One region of the Pseudomonas sp. LRF_L74 genome, then DNA from elsewhere that is predicted to be linked to it. Evidence: predicted binding sites of a transcription regulator. Region 1 holds the regulator's gene; each other region holds the start of a gene.
The links. Region 1 encodes sigma-54, which starts transcription at its own class of promoters, with help from an activator protein. Its sites were predicted from a motif close to ANTGGCATNNANNTTGCTNT; they were not measured.
Positions count from the first base shown of each region.

Region 1 (5,916 bases):
GCCGATCCTTGGCCTGGACGTCTGGGAGCACGCCTACTACCTGCGTTATCAGAACCGTCGTCCTGAGTACATCGGCGCTTTCTACAACGTCGTCGACTGGAACGAAGTGGCTCGTCGCTACAAGGAAGCACTGGCTGCTTGATGCATTAGCTATCGAGTATTCCCGGTAGCCTGACCTGCGTAAACCCATGCCTGGCAGCGATGCTGAGCATGGGTTTTCTTTTTGTCGCTTGTTGTAGAGAGGGGCGGCCCTTGGGCGAGGTGTGTTGGCGAAGGCTCACTCGCCTTCATCGAACTTGTTATTGATCAGCTCGATCAGCGCATCTAGCGCCTCGTCTGCCTGCTCGCCTTCCGTGTTGAGGTGCAGGTTGGTGCCTTTGCCTGCTGCCAGCATCATCACGGCCATGATGCTCTTGCCATCGACCTGGCTCTCGGGGGTGCGACCCACACGAACCAGGCAAGGAAAGCGCCCGGCTACGCCGACGAACTTGGCTGCCGCCCTGGCATGCAGGCCGAGTTTGTTGATGATGGTGATTTCACGGGCTGGCATTGCGGCGGGATGTCCTTAGTTGAGGTCGCGATGACGGACCTGAACATTCTTCAGGATGGGTTTAAGCGCCTCCCCCAGACGATTGGCCAGGTAGACCGAGCGGTGATGGCCGCCGGTGCAGCCAATGGCAACGGTGACATAGGCGCGATTGCTGGCTGCGAAACGTGGCAGCCATTTATGCAGGTAAGCGTGGATATCCTGGTACATGTCTTCGACGTCGGGCTGGGCTGCCAGGTATTCCGCGACTGGCTGCTCCAGGCCTGACATATCGCGCAGGTCGGGTTTCCAATACGGATTGGGCAGGCAGCGAACGTCGAATACCACGTCGGCATCGACCGGCATCCCCCGCTTGAAGCCGAACGACTCGACGAGAAAGGCGGTGCCCGGCTCGGGTTTGTTGAGCAGGCGCAGCTTCAGGGTATCGCGCAACTGATAGAGGTTCAGGTGCGTGGTATCGATGCGTAGATCCGCCAGGTCCGCTATCGGGCCGAGCAGCAGGGCTTCGTCGCGAATGGCTTCAGACAGGGCGCGGTTTTCGTTGGTCAGTGGATGGCGCCGCCGAGTTTCGGAAAAGCGCTTGAGCAGCGTGTCTTCCTCGGCATCGAGAAACAGCACATCGCACAGGATATGACGGGCCCTGACTTCATCGAGCAATTCGGGAAAGCGCTGCAACTGGCTGGGCAGGTTGCGTGCATCGATGGAAACGGCGACCTGGGGTTGCAGCAATTCGGTCTGGATCAGCGAGCGCTCGGCCAATTCCGGAAGCAAGGCCGCTGGCAGGTTATCGATGCAATAGAAACCGTTGTCCTCAAGAACATCGAGAGCGGTGCTCTTGCCCGAGCCGGAGCGACCGCTGACGATGATCAGGCGCATGGCGATACCTCAGTGGCCGTTTTGCACGTCGACGATTACCTGGTACAGGTTATCGCTGTTCTGTGCCTGCCGCAGGCGTTCGCGCACTTCGGCGCGGTCGAGCATGCTGGCGATCTGGCGCAGTAGTTCAAGGTGCTCGTCAGTCGCGGCTTCTGGAACCAGCAGTACGAACAACAGATCGACGGGCGCGCCGTCGATCGCGTCGAAATCCACGGCCGCGTCCAGGTGCAGGACCGCGCTGATGGGCGCGGCGCAGCCAGGAAGGCGACAGTGGGGAATGGCGATGCCGTTGCCGAAGCCGGTCGAGCCGAGCTTCTCGCGGGCAATGAGGCTTTCGAAGATGTCCTGGGCATCCAGATCGGCGAAATCGCGCGCAACCAGATTGGCGATCTGTTCGAGGACGCGCTTCTTGCTGCCGCCCGGCACGCTCACGAGGGAGCGGCCGGCGGTCAGTATGTTTTCAAGTCGAATCATGTTGGGGATTAGGTGTATCAGCGAGCAGCCGCGCCTTGCAGGCGACCGAGCTGTTTTTCCTTGTGCTTGATCAGTTGGCGGTCGAGTTTGTCGGTGAGCAGGTCGATGGCGGCGTACATGTCTTCATGTTCAGCATTGGCGACCACTTCACCCCCTGCGATGTGCAGTGTCGCTTCGATTTTTTGCTTGAGCTTTTCGACTTCCATGATCACCTGGACGCTGGTGATCTTGTCGAAATGGCGCTCCAGCCTGCTGAGTTTCTCCCCGACATAGTCACGCATGGCGTCGGTCACATCCAGCTGATGTCCACTGATGTTGACTTGCATACCGCTTCTCCTTGTTGCCGTGCATAAGAGACAGGCTATCGGGCCTGCCGCCGTAACACTCTGGCTGGGAAGCCTTGCGGCTGCATCGGCTGCCGCGCTTTCCCTCAGTGTGGCTCGTCACATCAATCGCTTGCGCTCGCTTGAGGGCGCTATGCCGAGGGACTCCCGGTATTTGGCGACTGTCCGACGTGCTACCTGAATGCCCTGTGCCTCCAGTAAACCAGCGATCTTGCTGTCGCTCAACGGCTTTTTCGCGTTTTCCGCGCCGACGAGTTTTTTGATGATCGCGCGGATCGCGGTGGACGAGCATTCGCCCCCTTCGGCGGTGCTGACGTGGCTGGAGAAGAAGTACTTCAGTTCGTAGATGCCACGCGGGGTGTGCATGAATTTCTGCGTGGTGACCCGCGAAATGGTCGACTCGTGCATGCCCACCGCCTCGGCGATGTCATGCAGGACCAGGGGTTTCATCGCCTCGTCGCCGTAGTCGAGGAAACCGCGCTGGTGCTCGACGATCTGTGTCGCGACCTTCATCAGGGTCTCGTTGCGGCTCTGCAGGCTCTTGATGAACCAGCGCGCTTCCTGCAATTGGTTGCGCATGAAGGTGTTGTCGGCGCTGGAGTCGGCGCGTTTGACGAAGCCGGCGTACTGGGCGTTGACGCGTAGGCGCGGTACGGCTTCCTGGTTCAATTCGACCAGCCAGCGGTCATTGTGCTTGCGCACGATCACGTCCGGCACGACGTACTCCGGTTCGCTCGCTTCGATCTGCGAGCCGGGGCGCGGATTGAGGCTCTGGATCAGTTCGATGACCTGGCGCAGCTCGTCTTCCTTGAGTTTCATGCGGCGCATGAGCTGGCTGTAGTCGCGGCTGCCGAGCAGGTCGAGATGGTCCTTGGCCAGGCGCTGGGCCTCGGCCAGCCATGGCGTGTCGGCGGGGAGCTGGCGCAGTTGCAGGAGCAGGCATTCGCCCAGGTCGCGTGCGCCGACGCCGGCCGGTTCGAAATGCTGGATGCGGCGCAACACGGCTTCGACTTCGTCGAGTTCGATGTCGAGTTCGGGGTCGAAGGAGGCGACGATCTCTTCGAGGCTCTCTTCCAGATAGCCCTGGTTATTGATGCAGTCGATCAGGGTGACGCCGATCAGGCGGTCGGTATCTGACATGGGGACCAGGTTGAGCTGCCAGAGCAGGTGGGTCTGCAGGCTCTCGCCCGCCGAAGTGCGGGTGGTGAAGTCCCACTCGTCGTCATCGTTGCTTGGCAGGTTGCTGGCGCTGGTCTGGTAGACGTCTTCCCAGGCGGTATCGACAGGCAGCTCGTTGGGAATGGTCTCGTGCCACTCGCCTTCGTCCGTGCTTTCATTGTCGTTGGTGGCGACGGTGGTTTCCTGGAAATTGCTGGTTTCCTGCGCCTGCTGGGTGGTCTGCTCGGCGTTGTCGGCCATCGGGTCGGAGTTGTCGAAATCTTCCCCTTCCTCCTGACGTTCCAGCATGGGGTTGGACTCCAGGGCTTCCTGGATTTCCTGTTGCAGGTCCAGCGTGGAAAGCTGGAGGAGGCGGATGGCTTGTTGCAGCTGCGGTGTCATCGTCAGCTGCTGGCCCATCTTGAGGACTAGCGAGGGTTTCATGGCAGGAAGTCTTGCACCTTATCTGCAGGCGCTATCGCGCCACTCACTACAAGACGCCGAGGCGCCGTCATTAAGCAAATTATATGCCTGATAACGCTGGCTTTGCCTAGGCTTGACAAACATCCTTGTAGCGAGGGCGTTCCGGGTCAGAGGCGGAACTCGTGCCCCAGATAGACTTCCTTGACCAGTTGGTTGGCCAGAATGCTTTGTGCGTCGCCTTCCGCGATGAGCTGGCCGTCGTTGACGATGTACGCGGTTTCACAGATGTCCAGGGTCTCGCGGACGTTGTGATCGGTGATCAGCACGCCGATACCCTTGGCTTTCAGGTGATGAATGATCTGCTTGATATCGCCGACCGAAATCGGATCGACGCCGGCGAAGGGTTCGTCGAGCAGGATGAACTTGGGTTCGGTGGCCAGGGCGCGGGCGATTTCCACGCGGCGGCGTTCGCCTCCGGAGAGGCTCATGCCGAGGTTGTCGCGGATGTGAGTGATGTGGAATTCCTGCAGTAGGCTTTCCAGGGCATCGTTACGTCCGGCGCGGTCCAGGTCCTTGCGGGTTTCCAGGATGGCCATGATGTTGTCGGCCACGCTGAGCTTGCGGAAGATCGAGGCTTCCTGTGGCAGGTAGCCGATGCCCGCACGAGCACGGCCATGCATCGGTTGCTGGCTGATGTCGTTGCTGTCGATCAGCACGCGGCCCTGGTCGGCCTGGACCAGGCCGACGATCATGTAGAAGCAGGTGGTCTTGCCCGCACCATTGGGGCCGAGCAGGCCGACTATCTGGCCGCTGTCGATGGACAGGCTGACGTCGCGAACGACTTGCCGTCCCTTGTAGCTCTTGGCCAGGTGCTGTGCTTTGAGGGTCGCCATTACTGCCCTTGTTTCTGCTGCTGTTCGGTTTTCTTGCGCGGTTGGATGACCATGTCGATACGCGGGCGTGGCGTGCTCACCGACGAGCCGTTGGCACGGCCGGCGTTGACGATCTGGCGCTGGGTGTCATAGACGATCTTCTCGCCTTCGAAGGTGTTGCCTTCCTGGATGACCTTGGCCTGGTCGATCAGTACGATGCGGTCGTTGGTTGCGAAGTACTGGATGGTCATGCCGTAGGCCTTGACGATTTCCTTGTCCACCGCGGGCTTCTGCTCGTAGTAGGCAGGCTTGCCCACCGAGGTGAAGACTTCCACGTCACCACTCTTGTTCTGAGTGATGGTCACGGTGTCGCCGGTGATCTTCATGGTGCCCTGGGTGATCACGACGCCACCGCGATAGACGGCGACGCCTTGCTTGTCATCCAGTTCGGCGCTGTCGGCCTGCACGCGGATCGGTTGCTCGCGATCGCTGGGCAGGGCCCAGGCGCTCAGGCTTCCCAGCGCTGCGCTCAGGCTGACGAACAATAGGGGGAGGGTGTTAACGAACCTCATGCTGGCCTCTTACGTTGGACTGCAGGAAAACCCTGCCGTCATTCAAGTACGCTTTCATTCCTTGTGCCGTGGTCACCCCATTGGCGGCCTCGATTCTAACGGCTTGTGCGGTTTGCGCATATTGCTCGTCGGGAAATACGGTCATCCGGCTGCTGGTGATCACCACTGGCCGGTCTTTGGCATCGGTGCGGGCGATGCGCACGGCGTCGATCAGTTCGACCTGCTTGCCCTTGGGCGCCACTTCGGCGCGTTCGCTCTGCACATGCCATGGGTAGGCGGTACCGCGATACAGCTGCAGGTCAGGCTTGCTGAGCTCGGTGATGTCGCTGGCTTTCATGTGGTCGAGGCGCTCGGCGGTCATGTCGTAGTGGACCTGGCCATCCTCCTGGAACTGCCGGGTGTTGACCTTGGTCGCGTAGAAGTCCACCGGGCTTTCGGCATCCGTCGCCGCCTGGTGATCCATGAAGCTTTCCGGGCGGATGTTCCAGTAGCCCACGGCGGCAAGCAGGGCCGCGAGAAGGACGATGATGGGCAGACGCAGTCTTGCAGACATGGAGAACCTTATAGGTAGGCAGCCTGGGCGGCTTCGAGGCTGCCCTGGGCGTGCATGATCAGTTCGCAGAACTCGCGTGCAGCGCCTTCGCCGCCGC
Region 1 is NZ_CBFFRH010000004.1:223,164-229,079, reverse strand. It holds gene ACSZPK_RS12440 (superoxide dismutase) at 1-142, shown strand, start outside; gene ACSZPK_RS12435 (HPr family phosphocarrier protein) at 278-550, opposite strand; gene rapZ (RNase adapter RapZ) at 566-1,423, opposite strand; gene ptsN (PTS IIA-like nitrogen regulatory protein PtsN) at 1,433-1,897, opposite strand; gene hpf (ribosome hibernation-promoting factor, HPF/YfiA family) at 1,915-2,223, opposite strand; gene ACSZPK_RS12415 (RNA polymerase factor sigma-54) at 2,341-3,843, opposite strand; gene lptB (LPS export ABC transporter ATP-binding protein) at 3,990-4,715, opposite strand; gene lptA (lipopolysaccharide transport periplasmic protein LptA) at 4,715-5,266, opposite strand; gene lptC (LPS export ABC transporter periplasmic protein LptC) at 5,253-5,819, opposite strand; gene ACSZPK_RS12395 (KdsC family phosphatase) at 5,828-5,916, opposite strand, start outside.

Region 2 (5,916 bases), on a different contig from region 1:
GTTTCTTCGTATTCGATGCGCGAGCGCTTGGCCCGGGTCGTCGGGTTCACCGAGATCACGCCGCAATACTCGGGCATGTGCTTGGCGTACTCGGCGGTGCCGATTTCGTAGGCGGTGTCGATGATGTCCTGCTTGTGGCTGGCCACCAGCGGGCGCAGCACCAGCATGTCGGTAGCCGAGTCGATCACCGACAAATTCGGCAGGGTCTGGCTCGACACCTGGGAAATCGCCTCGCCGGTCACCAGCGCGTCGATGCGCAGCTCCTCGGCGATACGCGTGGCGGCACGCAGCATCATGCGCTTGAGCACCACGCCCATCTGGCTGTTGTCGACCTTGCCGAGAATCTCGCCGACCACTTCCTCGAACGGCACGCTGATGAACAGCACGCGGTGCGAGCTGCCGAATTTCTGCCACAGGTGATGGGCCACTTCCATCACGCCCAGCTCGTGGGCTCGGCCACCGAGGTTGAAGAAGCAGAAATGGGTGAGCAGGCCGCGACGCATCATCTGGTAGGCGGCGACGGTGGAGTCGAAACCGCCGGACATCAGCACCAGGGTCTGCTCCAGCGAGCCCAGCGGATACCCGCCGATGCCGTCGTGCTGGTGATGGATGACGAACAGGCGCTCATGGCGGATTTCCATGCGCACTTCGACTTGCGGCTGCTTCAGGTCGATACCGGCGGCGCCACATTGCTGGCGCAGTTGGCTGCCGACATAACGCTCGATTTCCATCGAGGTGAAACTGTGGGTCCCGGCACGCTTGCAGCGTACGGCGAAGACCTTGCCCGGCAGTTGCTCGGCGTAGTGCAGCTTGCACTTCTCCAGCACGTCGTCGAAATCGCCCAGCGGGTATTCGTTGATCTCCAGGAAATGGGCGATGCCCGGCGTACAGACCAGACGGTCGATCATCTGCTGCAACGCTTTCGGGTCCTCGATCGCGGTCTCCACTTCAAGGTTGTCCCACACGCCATCGACCCGCAGCGCAGGATCGAGATCGCGCAGGACGGTGCGGATGTTCTTCCCGAGCTGACGGATGAAGTGCTTGCGCACCGGCCGGCTCTTGATGGTGATTTCCGGGAAGACTTTGACGATCAGTTTCATGGAGAACAGTGCCCACACGAGGCGTCGAAAAACAGGGGCGCGGAGTATAGCGGAAATTGTTCAAGCTTTGACCAAAAACAATGATCACCTACCAGAGCGCAACAAAATGGTGCGAAGCATCGATAACAAGCACCAAAATGAATCACCCACCATCCAGCCAGCATGGCAATGCCCCCTGCAAAGCCTGTCTTTGAGGCCTTGCGCCCATTCCAGGGCACTGGCATGCAATTTGCTCCCTTGTGAGGCAGTGAGCTCTGGCGGACCATCCGCCCGGCTTGACCCGTATCCAGGGAGCATCCGTCAAACGCTCCCATATTTCCGGAGGACACCATGTCGAAGACGCAACAACTGATCAAAGAACACGACGTGAAGTGGATTGACCTGCGCTTCACCGACACCAAGGGCAAACAACAGCACGTGACCATGCCAGCCCGTGACGCCCTCGAAGACGATTTCTTCGAAGTCGGCAAAATGTTCGACGGTTCCTCCATCGCCGGTTGGAAAGGCATCGAAGCCTCCGACATGATCCTGCTGCCTGACGACAGCACCGCGGTTCTCGACCCGTTCACCGAAGAACCGACCGTCATCCTGGTTTGCGACATCATCGAGCCGAGCACCATGCAAGGCTACGACCGCGACCCGCGCTCCATCGCCAAGCGCGCCGAGGAATACCTCAAGTCCACCGGTATCGGCGACACCGTATTCGTCGGTCCGGAGCCCGAGTTCTTCGTCTTCGACGAAGTGAAATTCAAGTCCGACATCTCCGGCTCGATGTTCAAGATCTTCTCCGAGCAGGCTTCCTGGAACACCGACGCTGACTTCGAGACCGGCAACAAAGGCCACCGTCCGGGCGTCAAAGGTGGCTACTTCCCGGTTCCGCCAGTCGATCACGACCACGAAATCCGCACCGCCATGTGCAACGCCCTGGAAGAAATGGGCCTGACCGTCGAAGTTCACCACCACGAAGTGGCGACCGCCGGCCAGAACGAGATCGGCGTGAAGTTCAACACCCTGGTCGCCAAGGCTGACGAAACCCAGACCCTGAAGTACTGCGTACACAACGTGGCCGATGCCTACGGCAAGACCGCGACCTTCATGCCGAAGCCGCTGTACGGCGACAACGGCTCGGGCATGCACGTACACATGTCCATCTCCAAAGAAGGCAAGAACACCTTCGCGGGCGAAGGCTATGCCGGCCTGTCGGAAACCGCGCTGTACTTCATCGGCGGCATCATCAAGCACGGCAAGGCCCTGAACGGCTTCACCAACCCGTCGACCAACTCCTACAAGCGCCTGGTTCCGGGCTTCGAAGCACCAGTGATGCTGGCCTACTCGGCGCGCAACCGCTCCGCCTCGATCCGTATCCCGTACGTGTCGAGCCCGAAAGCCCGCCGCATCGAAGCGCGCTTCCCGGACCCGGCCGCCAACCCCTACCTGGCCTTCGCCGCCCTGCTGATGGCCGGCCTGGACGGCATCCAGAACAAGATCCACCCTGGCGATGCCGCCGACAAGAACCTGTACGACCTGCCGCCGGAAGAAGCTGCCAACATCCCGCAAGTGTGCGGCAGCCTGAAAGAAGCGCTGGAAGAACTGGACAAGGGCCGCGCGTTCCTGACCAAGGGCGGCGTGTTCTCCGACGACTTCATCGATGCCTTCATCGCCCTGAAGTCCGAAGAAGAAATCAAGGTGCGCACCTTCGTGCACCCGCTGGAATACGACCTGTACTACAGCGTCTGATCCCGGCCACGCGCCATTGAGAGAGGCCTCCTTCGGGAGGCCTTTTCCGTTTTGGGTATCGACGTTGAGGCAGGAACGGATATTCGTCCAATACCTGTTCTTACGCGGTGTGTTCAGACGTCATTCCCGCGAAGGCGGGAACCCAGATAAAAGACGCTTCTGGATCATTCCCCTTCGGGCCAGCGCAAGCGCTGTTCAGCGATGGAGCCGCTGTCCCGCCTTCGCGGGAATGACGGGGGATGACGAACGTCCGCTCCTACCTCAAAGCAATCGCCCAATCCTTTGCACGAACGCACGCTGCAAGGGCTACCTGCTTGCCAGTCCTGCGTGCAGATGCAAGGCTTAGCGGCATTCACCAGGAGAGTGCTCCCATGCGCGTGCTGACCGCTTGTCTGCTGTGCCTGATTTCACTGTCGGCAACCGCCGAGATTTACAAGTACACCGACGCCAAGGGCAATACGGTGTTCACCAACCAGCCTCCGGAAGGCAAGAACGTCGAGACCGTCAAGTTGCCACCGACCAATACCGTGCAGCCTCCCAGCTCCGCCAGCCATGCCACCGGCAGCGGCAGCGAGAGCAGCGGGATGATCCCGGCCCAGGCCTACAGGGTCTTGCAACTGAGCAATATCCCCAACGATGAAGCACTGCGGGTCAACAATGGCACCTTCGTGGTGCAGGTGGACATCCAGCCCGACCTGCAGCCCGGCCACAGCCTGCAACTGCTGCTCGACGGCAAACCTTACGGCGCGCCCAGCGCCAGCACGCAACTGCAGGTTTCCACGGCGGACCGGGGCGAGCACAGCCTGGCGGTGGAAGTGCGCCAGGGCAGCCAGCCCGTGCAGCAAAGCCCGACCGTGACCTTCACCCTGCAACGCACCAGCGTCAACGCTCCCGCCCGCCGCGCCAACTGACCCGCGAGACCCTATGCACCGTCTGCTGTTCGCCTGCCTGTTCTGCCTGGCCTGTTCCGTACAGGCCGGCGTCTATACCTACATCGACGCCGACGGCAATCGCGTCTTCACCGACCAGCCCCCATCCGGCAATGCCAAGCGCCTGGAAATGGCACCGTCGAACGCCATGCCACCTCCCGGCCCTTCGCCTTACAGCACACCGGACACACCCCAGCCACCGGCGATCCAGATACAGGTCTACCAGTTGTTGCGCATACTGATCCCCGAACCAGACGCCACCCTGCGCATCGACGACGGCAAACTGATCGTCACCCTGATCAGCGAGCCGAGCCTGCTGCCGGAACATCGCTATCGCCTGCTGCTCGACGGCACGCCGGTCAACGAGGGCAGCCGCAGCCCGGTGTTCCCGCTGGAGAATGTCGAGCGCGGCACCCATCAACTGTCGGCCGAGATCATCGACGCCAATGGCCGGATCATCGAGCGCACGCCCAGCCAGCCATTCCATATCCGCCAGACCACCCTGAGCGACAAACGCCGCAACAACCCCTGCCAACTTGACGACTACGGCGTACGCCCCGAATGCCCGCTGAAGGACAAGCCGGAACCGCCCAGCGACATCCCCTTCGTACCGTTCATATAAAGGCCGGCCACCAGCCGTCGAGCCCCGCAATCGCCCGCGCGCACCAAAAATGTGCAAAATGGCGCACCACTTTCGTTTATCGCCCCCGTTCTGGTTCGCACCGTTATGCGCTCACTGCGCCTGAAAGCAGCGAATACGGGAACATCACGCGTCTTTTCGGGGCTTTGGTTTGCTTTTTGCATTTTCCCATCCATTCCTGGATGCCCTGCCCATGACCATAAACGACGCACTGCACCGGCTGCTGCTGGACAACCTGACCACTGCCACGATTCTGCTCAATGGCGACCTGCGCCTGGAGTACATGAACCCGGCGGCGGAAATGCTCCTGGCCGTCAGCGGCCAGCGCAGCCATGGCCAGTTCATCAGCGAGCTGTTCACCGAATCCCCCGAAGCGTTGACCTCGCTACGCCAGGCGGTAGACCAAGGCCACCCGTTCACCAAGCGCGAGGCGCAGGTGACCTCGTTGAGCGGCAACACCCTGACCGTCGACTACGCGGTGACGCCGATTCTCAACCAGGGCATGACCTACCTGCTGCTGGAGGTCCACCCGCGCGACCGTCTGCTGCGGATCACCAAGGAAGAGGCGCAACTGTCCAAGCAGGAAACCACCAAACTGCTGGTGCGCGGCCTCGCCCACGAGATCAAGAACCCGCTCGGTGGCATTCGCGGCGCCGCGCAGCTGCTTTCGCGGGAGCTGCCGGAAGAAGGCCTGAAGGACTACACCAACGTCATCATCGAAGAAGCCGACCGCCTGCGTAACCTGGTCGACCGCATGCTCGGTTCGAACAAGCTGCCGTCGTTGGCGATGACCAACATCCACGAAGTGCTGGAACGCGTCGGCAGCCTGATCGAGGCGGAAAGCCAGGGCAGCGTGACCCTGATACGCGACTACGACCCCAGCATTCCCGACCTGCTGATCGACCGCGAGCAGATGATCCAGGCCGTGCTCAACATCGTGCGCAACGCCATGCAGGCCCTGGCCGGGCAAAGCGACCTGCGCATGGGCCGCATCAGCCTGCGTACCCGCACCCTGCGCCAGTTCACCATCGGCCACACGCGCCATCGCCTGGTGGCGAAGATGGAAATCATCGACAACGGCCCGGGCATCCCGCTGGAACTGCAGGAAACCATCTTCTACCCCATGGTCAGCGGCCGCGCTGACGGCACCGGCCTCGGCCTGGCCATCACCCAGAACATCATCAGCCAGCATCAGGGTCTGATCGAATGCGAGAGCCATCCCGGCCACACCGTGTTCTCGATCTTCCTACCCCTGGAACAAGGAGCCCTGTAACCATGAGCCGTACCGAAACCGTCTGGATTGTCGATGACGACCGCTCCATCCGCTGGGTCCTGGAAAAAGCCCTGCAACAGGAAAACCTGGCCACCCAGAGCTTCGACAGTGCCGACAGCGTGCTGGCCAAGCTGAGCCGCCAGCAACCGGACGTGATCATCTCCGACATCCGCATGCCCGGCGCCAGCGGCCTCGACCTGCTGGCACGCATCCGCGAAATGCACCCGCGCCTGCCGG
Region 2 is NZ_CBFFRH010000001.1:255,853-261,768, forward strand. It holds gene thiI (tRNA uracil 4-sulfurtransferase ThiI) at 1-1,100, opposite strand, end outside; gene glnA (glutamate--ammonia ligase) at 1,431-2,837, shown strand; gene ACSZPK_RS01255 (DUF4124 domain-containing protein) at 3,209-3,748, shown strand; gene ACSZPK_RS01260 (DUF4124 domain-containing protein) at 3,762-4,388, shown strand; gene glnL (nitrogen regulation protein NR(II)) at 4,600-5,679, shown strand; gene ntrC (nitrogen regulation protein NR(I)) at 5,682-5,916, shown strand, end outside.
Region 2: a site for sigma-54 is predicted at 1,317-1,336, ahead of glnA (glutamate--ammonia ligase). Genes of this name have one in related genera too.

Region 3 (5,916 bases), on a different contig from region 1:
CTTCGAGGTGCAGATCGGAGATCAGCAGGATCATCGAATTACTCGATAACCTCGGCCTTCTCGATGATCACGTCTTCCACCGGCACGTCCTGGTGGCCCGACTTCATGGTGGTGGCGACGCCCTTGATCGCGTTGACCACGTCCAGGCCTTCGGTGACCTGGCCGAACACGGCGTAGCCCCAGCCTTGGGTGGTCGGCGCGGTGTGGTCGAGGAAGGTGTTGTCGGAGACGTTGATGAAGAACTGCGCGGAAGCGGAGTGCGGGTCCATGGTGCGGGCCATCGCCACGGTGCCGACCTTGTTCGACAGGCCGTTGTTGGCTTCGTTCTTGATCGGCGACTTGGTGGGCTTCTGCTTCATGCCCGGCTCGAAACCGCCGCCCTGGACCATGAAGTTGCTGATCACGCGGTGGAACACGGTGCCGTCGTAATGGCCGCTTTTCACGTATTCCTTGAAGTTGGCCGTGGTTTCCGGGGCCTTGTCTTCGAAGAGTTCCAGGGTGATGACGCCGTGGTTGGTGTGCAGCTTGATCATTTCGGTAATCGCTCTCGATTGGTGCGGGGAGGAGGGCAGCAGGCACTCTCCATAACGGCAACCGCTTTGTGACTGTCAGGGGGTTGACGGGTCCGCTATCATACGGGCTTTGATTTGACCGGCCTACCCTGTGCCGCGATCCGCACTCGCTAAGGACACCATGAGCAAGCCCACCGTCGAAAAAGCCGCCAACTTCCTGCGTCCCATCGTTCAGGCCGACCTGGATGCCGGCACGCACGCCAAGATCATCACCCGCTTCCCGCCGGAGCCCAACGGTTACCTGCACATCGGCCATGCCAAGTCGATCTGCCTGAACTTCGGCCTGGCCCAGGAATACGGCGGCGAGTGCAACCTGCGTTTCGACGACACCAACCCGGCCAAGGAAGACCAGGAATACATCGACGCGATCAAGGCCGATGTCGAGTGGCTGGGCTTCTCCTGGGCCGGCAAGGAGCGCTACGCCTCCGATTACTTCGACCAGTTGCACGCCTGGGCCGTCGAGCTGATCAAGGCCGGCAAGGCCTATGTCGACGACCTGACCCCGGACGAAGCCCGTGAGTACCGTGGCACCCTGACTTCGCCCGGCAAGGACAGCCCGTTTCGCGAGCGCAGCGTCGCAGAGAACCTCGACCTGTTCGCCCGCATGAAGGCCGGCGAGTTCCCGGACGGCGCCCGTTCGCTGCGTGCCAAGATCGACATGGCCTCGCGCAACATGAACCTGCGTGACCCGATCCTCTATCGCATCCGCCACGCCCATCACCACCAGACCGGCGACAAGTGGTGCATCTACCCGAGCTACGACTTCACCCATGGCCAGTCCGATGCCATCGAAGGCGTCACGCATTCGATCTGCACCCTGGAGTTCGAGGATCACCGTCCGCTGTACGAGTGGTTCCTGGCCAACCTGCCGGTGCCGGCGCAGCCGCGCCAGTACGAGTTCGCCCGGCTCAACCTGAACTACACCATCACCAGCAAGCGCAAGCTCAAGCAACTGGTGGACGAGAACCACGTCAACGGTTGGGACGACCCGCGCATGTCGACCCTGTCCGGCTATCGCCGCCGTGGCTACACCCCGGCCTCGATCCGCACCTTCTGCGACATGATCGGCGTCAACCGTGCTGGCGGCCTGGTGGACATCGGCATGCTGGAGTTCGCCATCCGCGAAGACCTGGACGCCAATGCCTCGCGCGCCATGTGTGTGCTCAAGCCGCTCAAGGTGGTGATCACCAACTACCCGCAAGGCCAGGTCGAGAATCTGGAACTGGCGCGCCATCCCAAGCAGGACATCGGTACCCGCGTGCTACCGTTCTCCCGCGAGATCTACATCGACGCCGGTGACTTCGAGGAAACCCCACCGGACGGCTTCAAGCGCCTGGTTCCGGGCGGCGAAGCACGCCTGCGCGGCAGCTACGTGATCCGTGCCGACGAGGCGATCAAGGACGCTGCCGGCAACATCGTCGAACTGCACTGCTCCTACGACGAGAACACCCTGGGCAAGAACCCCGAGGGGCGCAAGGTCAAGGGCGTGATCCACTGGGTGCCGGCCGCCGAGAGCGTCGAGTGCGAAGTGCGCCTGTACGACCGCCTGTTCCGCTCGGCCAGCCCGGAGAAGGCCGAAGAGGGTGGCAGCTTCCTCGACAACATCAACCCCGAGTCGCTGGTGGTGCTCAAGGGCTGCCGCGCCGAGCCGTCGCTGGCCCAGGCCAGTGTCGATGATCGTTTCCAGTTCGAGCGTGAAGGCTACTTCTGCCTGGATGCCAAGGATTCCAAAGCCGATGCGCTGGTATTCAACCGCACCGTGACGCTGCGCGATTCCTGGGGGCAGTAAATGGCACTGAGCATTTACAACACCCTGAGCAAGGTCAAGGAACCGTTCAAGCCGCTGATCGATAACCAGGTGCGCATGTACGTCTGCGGCATGACCGTGTACGACTTCTGCCACATCGGCCATGCGCGGGTGATGGTGGCCTTCGACGTGGTTACCCGCTGGCTGCGTCATCGCGGCTATGACGTGACCTACGTGCGCAACATCACCGACATCGACGACAAGATCATCAAGCGTGCCAACGAGAACGGCGAACCGTTCGAGGCGCTGGTCGAGCGCATGATCGCGGCGATGCACGAAGACGAAGGCCGCCTGGCCGTACTGCGCCCGGACATCGAGCCGCGCGCCACCGGCCACATCGCCGGCATGCACACGATGATCCAGACCCTGATCGACAAGGGCTTCGCCTATGCGCCAGGCAACGGCGACGTGTACTACCGCGTCACCAAGTTCGAAACCTACGGCAAGCTGTCGCGACGCAAGATCGACGAGTTGAAGATCGGCGCGCGCATCGAGGTCGACGAAATCAAGGAAGACCCACTGGACTTCGTCCTGTGGAAAGCCGCCAAGCCGGGCGAACCGAGCTGGCAGTCGCCGTGGGGCGCCGGGCGTCCGGGCTGGCACATCGAGTGCTCGGTGATGTCCACCTGCTGCCTGGGCGAAACCTTCGATATCCATGGCGGCGGCCCGGACCTGGTGTTTCCGCACCACGAGAACGAGATCGCCCAGAGCGAAGCGGCCACCGGCAAGCAGTACGCCAATGCCTGGATGCACGCCGGCGCCGTGCGCGTGGACGGCGAGAAGATGTCCAAGAGCCTGGGCAACTTCTTTACCATTCGCGAGGTGCTGGAAAAGTACCATCCCGAGGTGGTGCGCTACCTGCTGGTGTCCAGCCACTACCGCAGCCCGATCAACTACTCGGAAGAAAGCCTCAAGGAAGCCAAAGGCGCCCTGGAGCGCTTCTACAACGGCCTGAAAGGCCTGCCCGAAGCGGCGCCGGCTGGCGGCGAGGCGTTCATCGAGCGTTTCACCGCGGCGATGGACGACGACTTCAACTCGCCGGAAGCCTGCGCGGTGCTGTTCGAAATGATCCGCGAGGTCAACCGCCTGCGCGAATCCGACCTGCAGGCGGCCGCTGGCCTGGCCGCCCAGCTCAAGATGCTGGCCGGCCTGCTCGGCGTGCTGCAGTTGGAGCCGGATGCTTTCCTCAAGGCGGGCGCCGAAGGCAAGGTCGATGCGGCCGAGGTCGAAGCCCTGATCGCCGCGCGCCTGCAAGCCCGCGCCGAGAAGAACTGGGCCGAGTCCGACCGTATCCGCGACCAGCTCACTGCCATGGGCGTGGTGCTGGAGGATGGCAAGGGCGGTACGACCTGGCGGTTGGCGGAGTAATCCAATCGGGAGCAGGGGGCCAGGCGTCTCCCTGCTCCTGCACTGCATCGCCTGGCGCGAGTCCGTCAGCGTCGCGCACAGGGCGCGAGGGTGGTGGTGCCAGATAAGTGGCAACCCGCTCTGTCACTCGGCGGTAAAAGCTTGCCGCTTGCCGTTTTTTTGGCGCTCTTGTTTCAGTCAAGCCTTTGAAATCAAAGGATAAATATTTGTGGCATGAGCTTTGCTAAAAGTCATGTGCGGCAACCATGGCCGCGTGACGGCAAAGGTTTCAGGTCATGAGTATCAGCTTCGCTAATGCACTCGGCATCCATGAACAGGCTCTGAGCTTCCGCACCCAGCGTGCCGAAGTGTTGGCGAACAACCTTGTCAATGCCGACACCCCCAACTTCAAGGCGCGCGATATCGACTTCGCCTCGGTGCTCGCCGAACAGAACCAGAAAGCCCAGGGCAGTACGACGGCCAATGCCGGCAGCTTCGCCATGGCCCATACCAATGACCGTCATATCGAGGTCAGTACGGGCAGCGCAGGCCTGGGCGAGGAAGGGCTGCTGTATCGCAACCCCTACCAGCCATCGCTCGACCAGAACAGCGTCGATGCCCAGGTCGAGCAGGCCAAGTACGCCGAGAACGCTGTGCAGTTCCAGGCCAGCTTTACCCTGCTCAATAGCAAATTCAAGGGATTGCTCGGTGCAATCCGGGGTGAATAAGGAGTCTCAGCATGTCTCTCGCCAGTATCTTCAACATCGCCGGTTCGGGTATGAGCGCACAGACCGTGCGTCTGAATACCGTGGCCAGCAACATCGCCAACGCCGAGTCGGTGTCTTCCAGCGTCGACCAGACCTACCGCGCCCGTCATCCGTTGTTTTCCACCCTCTACCAGGAGGGCACCAGCCAGGGATCGCTGTTCGAGGAGCAGGATGTCGCGGGGGCAGGGGTGCAGGTACTCGGTGTGGTCGAGGACCAGAGCGAGCTGGAGGCGCGCTATGAACCGAACCATCCGGCGGCCAACGCCGAGGGCTACGTGTATTACCCGAACGTCAACGTGGTCGAGGAGATGGCCGACATGATTTCCGCCAGCCGTTCGTTCCAGACCAACGCAGAAATCATGAACACCACCAAGCAGATGATGCAAAAAGCCCTGACACTCGGCCAGTGAGGAAAACCGTGAATGGCTACTACCAGTGATGTGCTGTCGAGCCTGAGTTCGACCACTAGCACGAGCACGACCAGCAGTTCCAGCTCCAGCAGCACGGGCACCAGCAGCCTGGGCAAGGATGAATTCCTGCAACTGCTGGTGACCCAATTGACCAACCAGAACCCGCTGGACCCGCAGGACAACACCGAGTTCGTGTCCCAGCTCGCCCAGTTCAGTTCGCTGGAGTCGCTGAGCAACCTCAACACCACGGCCGAGTCGCTGCTTTCCAGCTATCAGTCGTCGCAGGCGCTGCAGGCCTCGTCGCTGGTCGGCACCACGGTGTCGGTCGCGACCGACGAGACGCTGGTGGACACCTCGGCGGGAATCACCGGCAGCCTGGTGATGCCGTCCTCCGGCTCGGACGTGACCGTATCGGTCTACGACGAGGCCGGTTCCCTGGTCACCACCCTGGAGCTGGGTTCCCAGGCCAGTGGGACGGTGGCATTCGACTGGGATGGCACCGACTCCAGCGGCGCGACCGTGGATTCCGGCACCTACAGCTTTGTCGCCAGCGCCAGCATCGACGGGACCAGTACCGCGTTGACCACCTACCTGCCGGTGACAGTGAACAGCGTGACCCTCGGCACCGATGCCAGCGACATGACCCTCAACCTGGCCACCGGCGATAGCGTCCTGCTTGCCGATGTGCAAACGATCAGCAAATGAGCCGGCTTCCCGGCGAGGAGTAACCAGATGAGCTTCAATGTCGGCCTCAGCGGGCTACAGGCGGCGACCACCGATCTCGACGTCACCGGCAACAACATCGCCAACGTGGGCACTACCGGCTTCAAGTCGTCGCGGGCGGAGTTCGCCGATCTCTACGCCAACTCGATGAACCTCGGCTCGACCAGCAACTCGACCGGCAACGGCGTGCAGGTCGCCGCGGTGTCCCAGCAGTTCACCCAGGGCAATATCACCACCACCGGCGCGACCCTGGACCTGGCAATCAGCGGCAACGGCTTCTTCGTGCTGAG
Region 3 is NZ_CBFFRH010000013.1:17,441-23,356, forward strand. It holds gene lpxH (UDP-2,3-diacylglucosamine diphosphatase) at 1-34, opposite strand, end outside; gene ACSZPK_RS24465 (peptidylprolyl isomerase) at 39-533, opposite strand; gene ACSZPK_RS24470 (glutamine--tRNA ligase/YqeY domain fusion protein) at 694-2,361, shown strand; gene cysS (cysteine--tRNA ligase) at 2,362-3,747, shown strand; gene flgB (flagellar basal body rod protein FlgB) at 4,023-4,454, shown strand; gene flgC (flagellar basal body rod protein FlgC) at 4,466-4,903, shown strand; gene ACSZPK_RS24490 (flagellar hook assembly protein FlgD) at 4,916-5,608, shown strand; gene flgE (flagellar hook protein FlgE) at 5,636-5,916, shown strand, end outside.
Region 3: a site for sigma-54 is predicted at 3,955-3,974, ahead of flgB (flagellar basal body rod protein FlgB). Genes of this name have one in related genera too.